Regions from separate parts of the Dictyobacter halimunensis genome, predicted to be linked through region 2. Evidence: riboswitches for the same ligand, from Rfam matches in the RefSeq annotation. Region 2 holds a riboswitch; the other holds the start of a gene.

Region 1 (7,693 bases), 210 kb from region 2:
CGATATCGGTTTCCACATTGAGCAGCATCCCTTCAACGGCCTGCCCCAGATTCGTATGTTCGCGGGTGTATGGGATAAGAGAGACTGAGAAGCGATCATGCCAGACATCTACTACCGTCAGACTGACGCCATTTAAAGCGATAAAGCCTTTGGGGATGACATAAGGACGTAGATGAGGTGGCAGGGCTATTATCACATCCCGCCCGATCCCATCTTTTTTTGTCGCCAGCACAGAGGTGCACGCCTCTATATGCCCCTGCACCATATGACCGCCCATGCGCCCACTGGCCAACAATGAACGCTCCAGGTTTAGCCGATCGCCGGGCTGTAAACTGACCAGGCGCGTACGACGTATGGTCTCCGGCATCGTATCTACGCGAAACCAATCCGCGCCGATTTCTGTAACCGTCAGACAGATGCCATCGACCGCAACGCTATCTTTTTCTGTAACGCCTTGCAGTATATTACCGGCCGAAATGCGCAGGCTGGTTTCCTCGCAACATTGGAGTATTCCCTGTTCTTCAACGATTCCCGTAAACATATCTTCCTCCTGAATGAAATAATGGAATCTAGCGCCTGTGGCGTAACAGGCGGCTCGTGCAGGCAACGTCTACCGCAGCCTGAGCGAATTCTTTGCCCCTGGCGATGCGCTGTCCAGCCTGTTGCTGATTTTCTACGCAGAGCACACCTAGAATAATTGGAACGCCTGTATCAAGCGAGACGCGTTGAATACCACGGGCGACCGTATCCTCAACTACCACGTCGTGGCGTGTTTCGCCTTTCATAACACAGCCAATACAGATTAATGCGTCGTGAGCCTGGTGCGTTAGCATCGCCTGGGCGATGGTTGGCAGTTCATAAGAACCCGGAACGTACACTACATGCACAGCTTTATCTGCAACCCCTAAATGCGAGAGCTCCTGCTGGCACAAAGCCAGTACCGCACCCGTCACGGACCAGTTATAACGAGCAACAACGAGTCCAAGCGTCAGATTGGTCCCATCTAGAGACATTGCAGGTTCATGGGCATAAAATTGATTTTGCATCACAATTCACACTCTTTCAATGAGCTCGAGACATCGATAGTTTGTGAATTGGCAAACAGATGTCCCAGACGTTGGTATTTTGTATGCAGATAGCGAATATTATCGACCGTTGGTTGTATCTCAAGGGGAACACGCTCAACTTGAATGCCTGCTGACGTAAGAGCCTGAATTTTCTTCGGGCTATTCGTCATTAATCGAGCATGGGTAATATGAAGGTCCTGTAGAATCTCAACGGCGGTAATATAATCGCGTGCATCAACGGGATAGCCCAATTTTTCATTGGCTTCAAGTGTATCGTAGCCCTTATCTTGCAATGCATATGCCTGCAGCTTGGCTGAGAGACCAATCCCACGGCCCTCGTGAGGAAGGTAGAGAAGGATACCCCGACCTTCAGCCGCAATGGCATGTAGTGCTGTCTGAAGCTGGGCCTGACAATCGCAGCGTTGGGAACCGAAGATATCGCCAGTGGCGCAGGCAGAGTGGAGGCGAACCAATGGAGGTATCTCCTGCTTGTCTGTCAGGTCGCCAAGAAGCAGCGCAACATATTGTTTACCCGAATCTATCTCACGATAAGCCAACGTTGTAAATCGAGCCTCTGGTAGAGGCAGATGAGTCTGAGCAACCAGGCTGACACGATGGTCGCGCCGAAAACGGGCGATGGCATCGACAGAGATAATATCGATGCCCCACTCATGTGCCATAGCGCGCAATGTAGCACCCCGTGCCGCATTGCCAGCGTGATCCAGAACTTCACAGATAACCGCGCCAGGAGTCAGGCCTGCCATGCGCATCAAATCGACTGCGGCCTCTGTATGTCCTCGGCGCTCGAGCGTGCCCCCGGCACGGGCACGCAGCGGAAAGACATGACCTGGCCTGGCAAGATCTTCGGGCCGGGTCATAGGATTAACCAGTGTACGGATAGTTTGAGCACGATCATGCGCAGAAATGCCAGTAGTTGTAGAGGTATATGCATCGACAGACATAGTAAAAGCGGTACCCTGCAGAGGTTTCCCCTCGCCGGCGATCAATGGCAGGTGCAATGTATCCAGAAGCTCACCTGCCATGGCCACGCAAATGAGTCCACAGGCAGAATGCATAAGAAAATTGATCGCCTGTGGCGTTGCGAACTGGGCGGCCAGGCAGAGATCTGCTTCATTTTCACGATCTTCATCATCGCAGATTAACAACATCTTGCCTGCTTGCACTGCACATATCGCATCAGCTACCGAAAGATTTGGAGGCGAAAGGTGTGATTGCGTTTCCATTTAAATGCCCCTGTCCTACTGATGTCTATTCATCAGACTTAATTGTAAAAGCGAACTATTTGCGTACTTGATTTTTGCAAGAGAACATATGCTTACATCAGTGGGGGCGTAACAGATGGATACGGAAAGGGAGAAGGGATATTAACAATAGCAACTGTTTATAGGCACATCGAACAAAGAATCATGCCAGTTAGCCATGAGAGGTACGCAAAGTTGCCGTACCCACATACTGACTGACGCGCCCAACTACTACTAAGAGGTAGGTTTCTCTTCTTAGCTGAAGCACGTCGGCACAATCGAGGGATACCCTGTCGGATGCGATTGCATTGACAAGCTATCATATCGATGAACAGACAGGCACTATGTTATATGGAACAACCACAAGGGTCGTTACTCATGTCTTCTCCCATCCGGACTATACCGTCGGCCCTGGAACTTCCCCAGGTCCACCAATGTATGGAATCACATTCTCATACAGTAGGTCGCGGGCTTTACCGCCGATCGGGAATTGAAAATGCTCATTGCATTTTCTCACCCTGCCCCGAAGACGCTGATGTATTGTGTATGTTCTGAGAATAATGAAAAAACAAGGGTTTGTCAACTCGTACCTGGTAGCCCGTGTCCATGAATGTTGTTATGGAAAACAGCGACCCAAAGGAAGAAGGCAGGGAACAATGTAACTTATGGCTCAGGGCAAGAGTGTTTCTATAGCGTATATACATATGAAAGTATGCTGGAAGCAGCAATAGCGGGTATGTTACACTATAAAAAGGTCAGTTCACAACAACTATGAATTATAATAATGTGTCATAGCCTATATTGCATAAAGGAGATTCATTTGTGTTTCGCTTAGATAATAAAATAGCACTCATCACTGGTGCTGGATCTGGAATTGGACGTGAGATCGCCTTGCTCTATGCCAGACAGGGAGCGCATGTAATTATCGCAGATATCCGCCTGGATGCAGCGAAGACAGTCGTTAGTGAGATTGAAGCGCAAGAAGGAAAGTCGCAAGCGATAGAGCTAAATGTCGCAGATGAAGCCCAGGTCCAGGCTATCTTTGCCCAGGTCATACAAGAGCACGGACGGCTTGATATTTTAGTGAACAACGCCGGTGTAAGCCACGTGGGTAACATTTTAGAGACCAGCCTGAGTGATTGGGAGCGCGTCATGAACGTGAATGCGACAGGAGCGTTCCTTTGCGCGCGCGAGGGTGTTAAACACATGGTCGCGCAACAGCCGCAGGGAGGCGTAATCGTCAACATCGCCTCAGTAGCAGGCATGATAGCCGTCGATCGCCGTCTCCCTTATGGGGCCAGCAAAGGAGCTGTTATCAGCATCACGCGTTCTATCGCTATGGACTTTGTGAAACAGAACATCCGTGCCAACGCCATCTGCCCGGGAACAGTACATACACCGTTCGTTGAAGGTTTCCTCTCCAAGAATTTTCCCGAGACAAAAGACGAAGAGCGCAACAAACTGCATGCGCGACAGCCGATAGGGCGTATGGGCAAGCCTGAAGAGATCGCCAGTGCTGCATTATATTTAGCTTCTGAAGAAGCCGCTTTTATTACCGGATCGACGCTGGTCATTGATGGTGGCTGGACCGCAAAATAGCACCCCACGAGCGAATATTCCTGGCTTTTTGCCGTAAGCACAATTTTCTCCATGATACGCAAGCCAGGAGCGTTTCTTGTACCTGATAGATGCGGAGTAAGAAGCAAGAGGTTAGCATGCAACAACAAAAAATACGCACCGCGTTGGTTGGATGTGGGGGAATGAGCGCGGCATGGCTTGAGGCTGTGGGCAAGATGCCTGAAGTGGAAGTTGTAGCTTTAATAGATATTTTTGAAGAGGCGGCCAGAAAGAAGGCCATAGACTTCCAACTATCAGACGCTATCATTGCCAAAGACCTGGTTAGTGTTTTTGAGCAGACGGAGGTAGATGCCGTCTTCAACTGCACCATTCCGGAGGCACATTATGAAGTCACTATGACAGCACTGAAGCATGGGTGCCATGTCTTAAGTGAAAAGCCACTGGCCGACTCAATGGAGCACGCCAAAGAAATGCTGGCAGTGGCCCAACAAGCCGGGAAAATTTTTTCAGTTATTCAGAATAGACGTTATGAACCACAGATACGCCGGGTCAAACATTTTCTGGAGCAGAAAACCATAGGTAACATCACGACTGTGAACAGCGACTTCTATATCGGAGCTCACTTTGGTGGCTTCCGAGACCATATGAAGCACGTATTGCTACTGGACATGGCCATCCACACCTTTGACGCGGCACGGCTCCTGATTGGAGCAGATCCAGTATCCGTATACTGCAAGGAATGGAATCCCAGCGGTTCCTGGTATGATCAAGATGCATCGGCTATTGCTATTTTTGAAATGGCTGATGGCACTATCTACACCTATCGAGGCAGCTGGTGTGCCGAAGGATTGCCCACGACCTGGGAATGCGACTGGCGCGTGATAGGTGAAAAGGGAACGCTGACCTGGGATGGAGGGAAAAAGCAACTGGCTCAGATCGTCAAAGAGACAGGTAGCTTTATTTCAGCGTACCAGGATATAGAAATACCAGCGTATGAAGCGACCAACGTTGGCGGTCACGCAGGATTAATTCGTGAGTTTTTTGAGTGTATCCAAAATAATACCCAGCCCGAAACGCAAGCTTCTGACAACATCAAAAGCCTGGCCATGGTTTTTGGGGCTATCGAAAGCGCGGAATCAGGGAAAGCAGCCACAATCAGCTGGTGAACGGTTTACTCCTATAGTCATAGAAACGGGCAAAGAGAGGTGATGAAGCACGAAAAGGCGAGCCATGTGCATGGCTCGCCTTTTCGTGCTTCATCACCTAAAGTATCAGGAGTTTTGCATGCACTGCTGTGCGAATAGGCGCAGTGACTCCAGATTGGTTGCAGCATCTACAAAGTGAATGATTAATTCCTGAATGCCAGCCTCTTCATATTCAGCCAGACGTTGACGAATCTGTTCAGGCGTGCCTATTAGACTTATCTTGCGTAGTTCTGCCAGATTCGCGCGCTCTCTCTGTGTTAACTTCGCAATGGCTTTCTCCTCAGTCTCAGCAATAGCGCACACATCGACGATCGCGGTACGGCGGATGCTATTGAAATCACGACCTAGAGTCTCACAGTGATTTTTCAAGACCTCCAGTTTATGCTTGATATTAGCAATATCACCACCAACGTTACAAGCATCAGCATATTGAGCAACAAGTTTCAAAGTAACCTTCTCTCCACTGCCACCAATAAGCAATGGGATATGTGGTTTCTGAACTCCTTTGGGCTGATTGATTGCGCCCCGGACCTGATAGTACTTACCCTCAAACGTAGCCTCTTCCTGGGTCCACATCGCCAGAATTACCTGGATGGCATCGCGCAAGTGGCGCAAGCGCTCAGGGGCATCGGGATACTCATATCCATAAGCTCGGTACTCATGTTCATACCAGCCTGCACCAATACCGAAATCGAGGCGACCATGTGAAAGCACATCGACCGTGCTAGCCATCTTTGCTAGCAGAGCCGGATTTCGATAGCTATTACAGGTCACAATCTGACCGATACGAACGCGTTTCGTATCGCGTGCTAGAGCGGCGGTGCTGGTCCAGCATTCGAATGTAGCCTCCTGGGTAGGGGTTGGTACTGTATGGAAGTGGTCATAGAGCCAGATCGAATAATACCCCAGGGCTTCGGCTTCCTGAGCCACGCGGGTCATCGCCTCATAGGCCTCAACTGGATCAGTGATCTCAACAAGGTCCATACGCCATCCCTGGGGAACAATAACTCCATAATCCATGGTAATATAAGCTCCTTCATTTTCATTAATCTGGAAAATAAGGTCATCACAACCTATATCTTATCAGCCTACGACATCTACGTGAGAAAGCGCAAATCGGCATAGCATCCCTTTAGGTGCAATATCTATTTGATGCGTAATTGAGGATCCAATCACATGATCTGGCAAAAACGCGTATATGCAGCCTCCCAGTGTGCCACCTCAAGCGGTTCATACGTGTGAATAGGGAATGATTGCCGAACAAGGAAGCGAGCCTGTTGAAGATTTACAAGATGTCCAAGAGCAATATATTGAACAAGTAAATTACCGATAGCGGTTGCTTCTACCGGACCCGCCCAGACTGTGCGGCCCAGCGCATTTGCAGTATATTGGCACAGAAGGGTATTCTGAGAGCCACCTCCAACGACATGCAATCCTGAAAAGCGTTTCTGCACAAGATTCTCGATTAGTTCCAGTACATAACGGTAGCGCAAGGCAAGGCTTTCAAGGATGCAGCGAATGATCTCCCCCGCTGTTTGCGGCACTTGTTGTTCTGTTTGCTGACAATACGCCTGTATCTGACGAGGCATATGAGCAGGGCTCATAAACATAGGATGATCTGGATTAATAAAGGAACGGAACGCGGGTGCATCAGCAGTCAGTTTTTCCTCATCTGCAAAGGTAAATTGCAATCCTTCATTTTTCCAGATACGGCGACATTCCTGTAAAAGCCAGAGGCCGGTCACGTTTTTGAGCAGGCGGATCGTTTGATTAATGCCCCCCTCATTGGTAACATTTGCCTGCAGTGCCTGTGCACTAAGGATGGGTGAAGAGATTTCTGTCCCCAGCAAGGACCATGTACCGCTACTAAGATACGCAAAATCAGAGGTGGTGGCAGGAACAGCTACGACAGCGGAAGCTGTATCGTGTTCTGCTACAGCAACGACCTGTAGCGATGGAAGGCCAACTTCTGAGCTGATAGCTGGGAGCAATGTTCCAGCTAGTGTACCAGGACTGACTGGAGATTGAAACAGCTGAGTTGGGATATCTAACTTCTGCAAGAGATCCATATCCCAATTGCGGGTGATTGGACTGCACAACTGAGTTGTAGAGGCAATCGTCCACTCGCTTAAGCGTTGCCCCGTCAGAAAGTAACGTAGCAGTTCTGGTATCAGAAGTAGCGTCTCGGCTTGACCAAGCAACAGTGAAGAAGAACTTTGCAAGGCTGCCAATTGATAAATAGTATTGAAGGAAATGAATTGAATGCCTGTACGCTGAAAGATCTCAGCCTGAGGAATTTGCTGAAAGACCTGTTCCATGATGCTACTGGTATGACCATCACGATAATGATAAGGGTTACCAAGAAGCTCACCTTGAGCATTCAACAGACCGAAGTCAACCCCCCAGGTATCGATGCCCATGCTTTCAATGTCGGTATGACCTTGCAAGCGCGTCTGAATTAATCCCTGTTTGATTTCGTGGAGCAAGCGTAGAATGTCCCAGTGCATATGCTGCAGCACATGCACTGGCTCGTTGGGAAAACGATGGGTATCAATGATAGTAAGTTTATCTGCATCAAGCT
Region 2 (7,693 bases):
ATGTCACTTTCAAAGAGTGCCCAGCGGGAAAAGACGCTGGCCGCCATGTCGTCGGTAATGGCGGCAGTCGGTTTGACAGGCTTGAAAATTCTGGTGGCGGTTCTGACAGGAAGCCTGGGTATTATGGCCGAGGCGGCCCATTCGGGTCTGGACCTGGTAGCGGCGCTGATGACATTTTTCGCGGTGCGCGTCGCAGATCGGCCCGCCGATGCCAATCATAACTATGGCCATGGCAAGGTTGAAAACCTCTCCGCTTTTTGGAGGCCTTACTGCTACTGGGCACTGCCATCTGGGTGATCATTGAGGCCGTCCACCGTTTGCTCTATCAAGAGGGCCATGTCGATGCTAGCATCTGGGCTTTTGTGGTCATGCTCGTTTCGATTGTGGTTGATGTGACCCGTTCGCGTGTGTTGCTGCGCGTCGCCAGAAAGCTGGGAAGCCAGGCGCTGGAGGCGGATGCGCTGCATTTCAGTACCGACGTCTGGAGCTCGGTGGTCGTGATCTTCGGCCTGCTGGTCGTCTACCTGACGAATCTCTTTCACTGGCCAGCCTGGTTAGTCCAGGCAGATGCTATTGCCGCCTTTGGCGTCTCGGGCATTGTAATCTGGGTAAGCTTGCGACTGGCGCGCGAGACAATTGATGCCTTACTCGATCATTCTCCAGGCGCTCTGGCGACCCATATTAAACAACGACTGACGGGACTGGATGATGTGATAGAGGTGAGGCGCGTGCGTGTGCGTCGCGGGGGCAACAAATGTTTCGCGGATGTGATTATATCGGCTCCGCGCACGTTGACATTTGAGCAGATCCACCACCTGAGCGACCTGGTCGAGGACGAAACAACGGATGAGGCACATACCTTTTCGGCATTGGATGACATCGATGTGGTGGTGCACGTCGAACCGGTTACCTCTCCTAAAGAGACAGTCATTGATCAGATTCATTACCAGGCGGAGCGCCAGGGGGTACATGCGCATGATATCCATGTGCGGGATGTGGCCGGTAAACTCGAAGCTGACTTTGACGTAGAGGTTCATGCTGATATGAACCTGGAGCAGGCCCATACCATCGCCACGCAATTAGAGCAGGCCCTGCTCCAGAACAATAAACAACTGCATCGTGTGACCACCCATCTGGAAGCGCCCGATGAAAATATCGTGCAGCGCCAGGATGTCACGATACAATATCCAGAGATGGCCGCCAGAATGTGTCGCATCGCCGATGGAATCGCTGGCACAGGAAATGCGCATGATATCCATCTCTACCGACCGCATAGATTAGTAGCAGAAGTAGGGGGTCATGGTACAAAAGGGGCACCCGAATTAGATCTTGTTTTGCATGTAATTTTTGATGCCCATGCGCCTCTCAGTCAGGTCCATATTGACGCAGAAAAAATCAAACGCGCCCTACGCCGCTCGTACCCCAATCTCAACACCGTCGTCATACACACAGAACCGCCAGAGGATCCAATCTGCTGAGATTATATCGCCTCTTTTAACCTCTCTTTCCGGGCCCTATCGCCCGGCGCAAAGGTTGACGTACACGAAACGTCTATTATAATGAGTTAAGAACCAACACAAACAACCAGCGCGGACGCGCGTGCGAGGGCACTCATGATCATCGCCTGAGGCCTGCATAAGTTTTCGCACCCACGGCACTCATGTGTCAGTTGTGAGTTAGTGCATGGGGCGCGCATTAGTGCGCCCCATGCACTAACTCACAGAATCAGCGTGGACGCGCATACGGGGCACTCACGTGCCTTCCTGACAAAAGAAAAGCTAATACTTTTTCGCACATAATCCTCTTTTCTGCCATACGGCTCAGAAAAAAGTGTGATACGTTATATACATAGCAAAAACATAGTAAGAGTTGACAGCAAAAAGGTATGGATAGTAAACCAGGAAAATAGGAGCCATTAAGGAAATCACTTGCAACGATTCTGTCCACAATGAAAAGATCTCAATACATTTGCCAGGGCTGGACAGGACGTCAAAGCTATACTCCTTAATTAGAAAATCTTTCTCATGCAAACTACCAACCAGTTGATCTATTTCATTGAGAGGAAACACGAGCGTGGTAACGGATAGCAATGAGTTACTAGGGCAAGCGCTCGGAACATGTACACTCCAACGTCTCCTCGGACGCGGTGGTATGGGTGCAGTGTATCTGGCGCGCCAATCACGGCCACGAAGAATTGTGGCCGTTAAAGTACTTTTACCTGGCGTTGTTCTTGAGCAGCGATCACGTAACGAATTTCTGGCCCGTTTTCGCCGCGAGGCAGATGCCGTGGCGGCACTGGATCATGTCAATATTATGCCAGTGTATGAATATGGTGAGCAGGGCGACCTTGCCTACCTGGTTATGCCCTACGTTACCGGCGGGACGCTGCGTGAGGTACTTGAGAAGCGCGGTATTCTTTCGCTGGAAGAGGTGGTTCCGATCATTGAACAGGCGGCTGCCGCACTGGATAGCGCGCACGCACAGGGCATTGTGCATCGTGACTTAAAACCAGGCAATATTCTGTTTCATGCCGATGGCCGCGTCCTGCTGGCCGACTTCGGTCTGGCCAAGATGCTCAAAGATGTAACCGATCAAGAAAATACCAATGGTCACCTCACCAGCATCGGCACCATTGTGGGAACGCCGGAATATCTTTCTCCTGAGCAGGGAACTGGCGATAGCATTGATTATCGCACCGATGTCTATTCATTAGGGGTGGTGCTCTACCAGATGCTGGCCGGTCGCGTGCCCTTTACCGGCACGTCTCCTGTAGCAGTGGCCATTAAACATACACTGGAGCAGGCACCACCCATTACGCGCTTTAATCCGCAGGTACCAAAGAATGTAGAAGCAGTGGTGATGAAAGCGATGGCGAAATCTCCCGCCGATCGCTTTAGCAGTGCTGGCGTCTTCGCGCAGGTCTTGCGCCAGGCCGTGGCTGAAGCCCTGGGAGATCGCTTCCCCAGCGTCGCGCCTCCTTCGCTGGGAGAACATATCACTCCTGTGCTATTACCACCATTGAAGGTGGAAAATGAAGCAGTGATGCCGTTTGAGCCAGTGGCGCATAAGGATGAGAGGCCCGCTCAGGCAGTGAGGCAACCAGGTCAAAAAGAAGAGGCGGCACCGCTGTCAATGTCAACCATGCTGGTCGAGCGTGAGAGCGGTGGTAGATCAGATGAGCAAGATGAAACAACGAAACAGGCCGAGGTGACATCTCCCCTTTCCGAGCATACACAGAATCGCTTACAGGCTATGCCGACTGTTATCACTGAAATGGACGCCACCCTTGCCGATCACGTTCGCCCGGAGCCCATGGCTGTACCGCCGGCGCATTCACCTGTGCGCTCGGTCGCTCCTACCGCTGATCCACCAGCAGCACACTACTATCACGAGGTAGAGACCGTAGGCAGCACCTCGCCAGCCCCCAGCTCGCAGCCACAGCAGATCAAACCTGCTCCCGCAGCGCGCCAGCCGCAGATCCAGGTTTATCCCGAACGGCTTTCTCACGCCAGGCACCGTCAGTCTGGCTTACCCATGCCGCGCTATCTGGCGCTTGCCGGTGTCGTGCTGGCCGTGATTCTCGTTGTTGCGACCGCCAGCATCATTCTCAGCAATCAGCACGGCAATTCGTCCCGCCCCGGGCCATCTGGCATTACCCAGGCCTCATCAACAGGCACGGGCACCGCTGTCAACGTCGTCAAACCGGATCCCAGGAAGTCAGCGACGCCTTCCCCGACTACTACCGTACACGCAAAATATCCTCTGCCTGATCCCAAAGTGAGCGGCATGGGAAGCCTTATCTACGGTACCAACTATCCGGGCACGTGTGATCCCCAAGGAGCAAAGTGGCAGGATACAAATATCCAGGCGGTGTGCGGGCCGGACGATTTACGGCTATCAGGCCCCTCATCCAGTACCGCTGGTACGTTTCTGACCCAGTTACCCAACGGACAAACGCTGCCCGATAGCTATTATATCCAGGCACAGGTAAAGCTGAACACGCCAGGCAGCCAGTTTGGCTTCTACTATCACTATAAGTCTGATGGTGGCTACTACACCGTTATGTTCAACAGCGCCAGTTGGACCACGACCTACACCGATAAAAATGGCAACGCATCTCAACTGGCCTCGATCGGATTGCATGGTACCCAGCTGGACAGTGATACCGCCACAATCGATATCCTTGTACAGGGTAGCAGCTTCATCTACTACGTAAATGGTATTCAGCAAGGGACTGCCAGTGGCAACTTCGGTGATAGCAATACCGGTGGCGACTTCGGTCTTACCGTTGCTTCAGGTTCAGATGTCTCGTTCAAAAATGTCGCCATCTACACTGCCTGACTCATACGCAACAACAACAACGGGCCCCACCGCTAACTGGTGGGGCCCGTTGTTCCATCAGATGGAAAGCAAATTGACCTCTTATTTATTGGTGTAGATCTGCGAGAGATTATCCACGGGAGCGATCATCTTCTGCGATACCAGAAATTGCTCGGTCGCTTGCCAGGTCGCGGAATCGTTATACCCCAGTTGTCCTTTGCCCTGGTAGATCGGGATGGTGGCCTTTAATACCTCCAGCGCCTGATCGGTGTTCATACCAGGCACGTAGCTCTTACTGATATCTACCGCTTTCTGGGGATCGGCAATGGCATCTTTCAGGCCTTTGATGGTGGCATCGACAAAGGAGTGTACCGTCTGCGACTGGTTAGTGTACATATCCTGAGTGGTAATGATGCCATTGGAGACCAGTGGTGTGTAATCCGATACCGCGAAGGTACGCACATGAAAACCATTTCGCTCCAATTGCAGAGGCTCATTATTGGAGTAGCCAACGACAGCATCAACTTTGTGGGAAATCAGAGCCGAAACCTGGTTGAACCCAATCGATTGCAGATTTACATCAGATGATGTCAGTTTGCCCGCCTGCAGCAGAGCGAGCACGCCTGTGTGGGTCGCGCCAAAGGGTCCCGGTTCACCAATAGAATGGCCTTTTAGATCAGCCAGGGTGCGAATTGAGGAGTCCTTGGGAACAATAATACTAACGGGATAGCGCTGAAAGATAGTCGAGACGTCTATCGCCTGCAGGCTTTTATTTTTATCATGGGCCACCAGCAATTCATCGCCACTGGCAAAAACGAAGTTGTTCTTTCCCGCGGCCATGGTGCCGATCAGATCGGTGACAATACCATGGTTGAAGGTCACATTCAGGCCCGCATCCTTATAATACCCTTTGCTTTGGGCAACATAAAAAGGGGCAAACTGGATATCCGGATTGTATCCCAGGCCGATCGAAATATTTTTCAGTGTTTTATCTGAGCTGCCGCTGGAGTTGCTGTTCGTGCTGTTTGCGGTCCCCGCTTCTCCACAGGCGGCCAATAACACGGTGCACAGTACAGCGAGGACCATCAGTTTCCAGGTCACAGGTAAACGATGAGATGTGAATGACATCGAAGTAGTTTCTGCCTTTCAGTTCGTTTTAAGACATGAGAATAGTAAACAGGTACATGCTTGATCACCCGTTGAAACAAGACGTTTACCGATTAAGCAAACACGCACTGCATGAGCTACTAACGCGTTCTGCTATTTCTCTGTTAAGGGAACAATATGCATAGGCATATCATTCCCCGATAGCGGTCCCTGTTCTTAATAGACCCTATCTGCCAGTTTGATCAGCAGCCAGGTCGCGCTATAGTACAGGGCCGCCAGTATCGCCAGGATGATTACAGTGGCGAACATAAAGGACATGTTGTACTGGTGCAGGGCCATCTGGATCAAGGCACCCAGACCCTTGTCGGGGCTGCAGAAAAATTCCCCTACCAGCGCTCCCGTGATTGAGAGCGTCAGGCCTGTGCGCACCGATGCCAGCACGGCGGGTAACGCCAACGGGAACTCGATGTAGGACAATAATGAGAGTCCCGACGCTCCTTCTAGCCGCGCCGCATCCAACAACTCACGATCAATGGTCTGAACACCAAAGATGGTGTTGATGACCATAGGGAAGAGCACGACCAGCATACAGATGATCGTTACCGGCAACGGTCCGGTATTAAACCAGAGAAACAGAAATGGAGCGAGCACAATAGCCGGGATCGCCTGGCCAGCCGACAGGTACGGCTGCAACATGTTGGCCAGAAAACGTGATTTAGCAACCCCATAACCCAACGGCAGTGCCACTACAACACCCAATAAAAAGCCCGCCAGGCTCTCCTGCACGGTCACAAGAATATGCACCCAGTACAATCCTCCAACCAGCCCATCAATCAAACTGGCAAACACGTCCTTAGGAGGCGGAAGGATGAACGCGTTAATGCGCCCGGTAGCAGTGGTAATATACCAGGCGAACAAGAGGAGCAGACCTAAAACAAATGGAGGCAAAAAATTCCAGACAGTATTGAGTTTTTTCCAGGAGCGCGCCTGTCGGGCCGCCCCCCATTCCTGGCGTCCAGTTCAACGAATCTGGCGCGTCGGTTTTCGCGCACATCCAGTTGCGCGCTATCAGTCCTTGAAGTTGTAGCACTCATAAAAATTGATATCCCTCGGTTCTTAGCCAATACCGACATCTCTTCCCTGAAAAAACAAAAAAAGATAGATGTCAATTTAACTAACCCAGGGGGACATATGAGGGAGATGTGATTAAACCAGGCGCCAGAGTGAATATACGAAAACACCCCATCCGCCACAGCTACACAGCCGAGCGCATGACACTGGTTCACATTATAACCTTCTCCCATCCGGACTATACCGTCGGCTTCGGCCTCTCACCGAATCTGTTCGCCATTGATCAAGAAGCAATCAATGGCAAACTCGCGGGCTCGGCACAGCTTTATACGCTCTGCCATACCGCCGGTAGGGAATTTCACCCTGCCCCGAAGGTTTTATTTGTGGTTATTATGCCATATACGAGTCGAAATATGCAAGTGCTTAAGTTAGCAGGCTAACGGTTCTCGACGCGATGAAATTCTTCACCATAACTGTAGCCGTACTTCTGACCTATCTGGGCATTCAGATCGCGCAGGAATTTTTCGAGGTCGGCGAAATTCTCTCCTACCTGGCTGTCATGCGCCCGCAGAGCCGCGATCTTGAGATCGATAGTTGAGGCAGTATCAATGCTATGGTTTTGCACCGGCGTGCCAGATATGTATATTTCCGAAACTTTGTGCGGCTGCAATCCTTCCTCCAACAGTTCAGGAAAATCCCAGGGGTTCTGGGAGGCGGGATAGATGGCCGATAGCGTGGCCTCTCCGGCCGCCAGGTGATCGGGATGATAGCGGGGAATGATCAATGCAGGTGTCCAGGTACGTTCAGGTGATTGGCAGATGACACGAGATGGACGATAAATGCGCAATTGGCGTACGATCGAACGGCGTAGATCCAGGTCTGGCTGTAAACGACCATCTGGATACCCCAGAAAGATGACGTCTTTCACTCCCAGGACGCTGGCAGCGGCACGCTGCTCTGCCATGCGAGTCTGACTTATACGCAGCCTCGCTTCCAGACCGACGTCAGTCGCGCTATCGGAACCGCCACCGCTGGCATCGGTGCAGATAACATAATAAACATCCCAACCCTCGTGCGCCCACAGCGCCACACTACCCGCGCAATCAAACTCTGCGTCATCGGGATGGGCAACCACAACCATTGCTACTTTATGCTGTTCTTCTTGCATCGTGATTTCTTTCATTTCTGCTTAAAT

Evidence for each region. A riboswitch is a leader RNA that binds a small molecule or an ion and turns the genes downstream of it on or off. The one in region 2 is predicted to bind FMN.
Region 1: it holds a riboswitch for FMN, as region 2 does, so the genes downstream of both, ribA (GTP cyclohydrolase II) here and AABA21_RS15050 (ABC transporter permease) in region 2, are expected to answer to the same signal.

Annotation. Positions count from the first base shown of each region.
Region 1 covers NZ_BSRI01000002.1:9,762-17,454, reverse strand. Annotated here, with positions in the region: gene AABA21_RS14140 (riboflavin synthase) at 1-541, opposite strand, end outside; gene ribH (6,7-dimethyl-8-ribityllumazine synthase) at 570-1,046, opposite strand; gene ribA (GTP cyclohydrolase II) at 1,046-2,311, opposite strand; FMN riboswitch at 2,706-2,864, opposite strand; gene AABA21_RS14125 (SDR family NAD(P)-dependent oxidoreductase) at 3,152-3,928, shown strand; gene AABA21_RS14120 (Gfo/Idh/MocA family protein) at 4,045-5,073, shown strand; gene AABA21_RS14115 (LLM class F420-dependent oxidoreductase) at 5,179-6,132, opposite strand; gene AABA21_RS14110 (rhamnulokinase) at 6,285-7,693, opposite strand, start outside.
Region 2 covers NZ_BSRI01000002.1:224,697-232,389, forward strand. Annotated here, with positions in the region: partial or broken gene AABA21_RS15030 (cation diffusion facilitator family transporter) at 58-1,079, shown strand; gene AABA21_RS39655 (cation transporter dimerization domain-containing protein) at 1,206-1,478, shown strand; gene AABA21_RS15040 (serine/threonine-protein kinase) at 2,074-4,341, shown strand; gene AABA21_RS15045 (ABC transporter substrate-binding protein) at 4,423-5,448, opposite strand; gene AABA21_RS15050 (ABC transporter permease) at 5,644-6,375, opposite strand; FMN riboswitch at 6,716-6,878, opposite strand; gene AABA21_RS15055 (PIG-L deacetylase family protein) at 6,935-7,666, opposite strand; gene AABA21_RS15060 (hypothetical protein) at 7,688-7,693, opposite strand, start outside.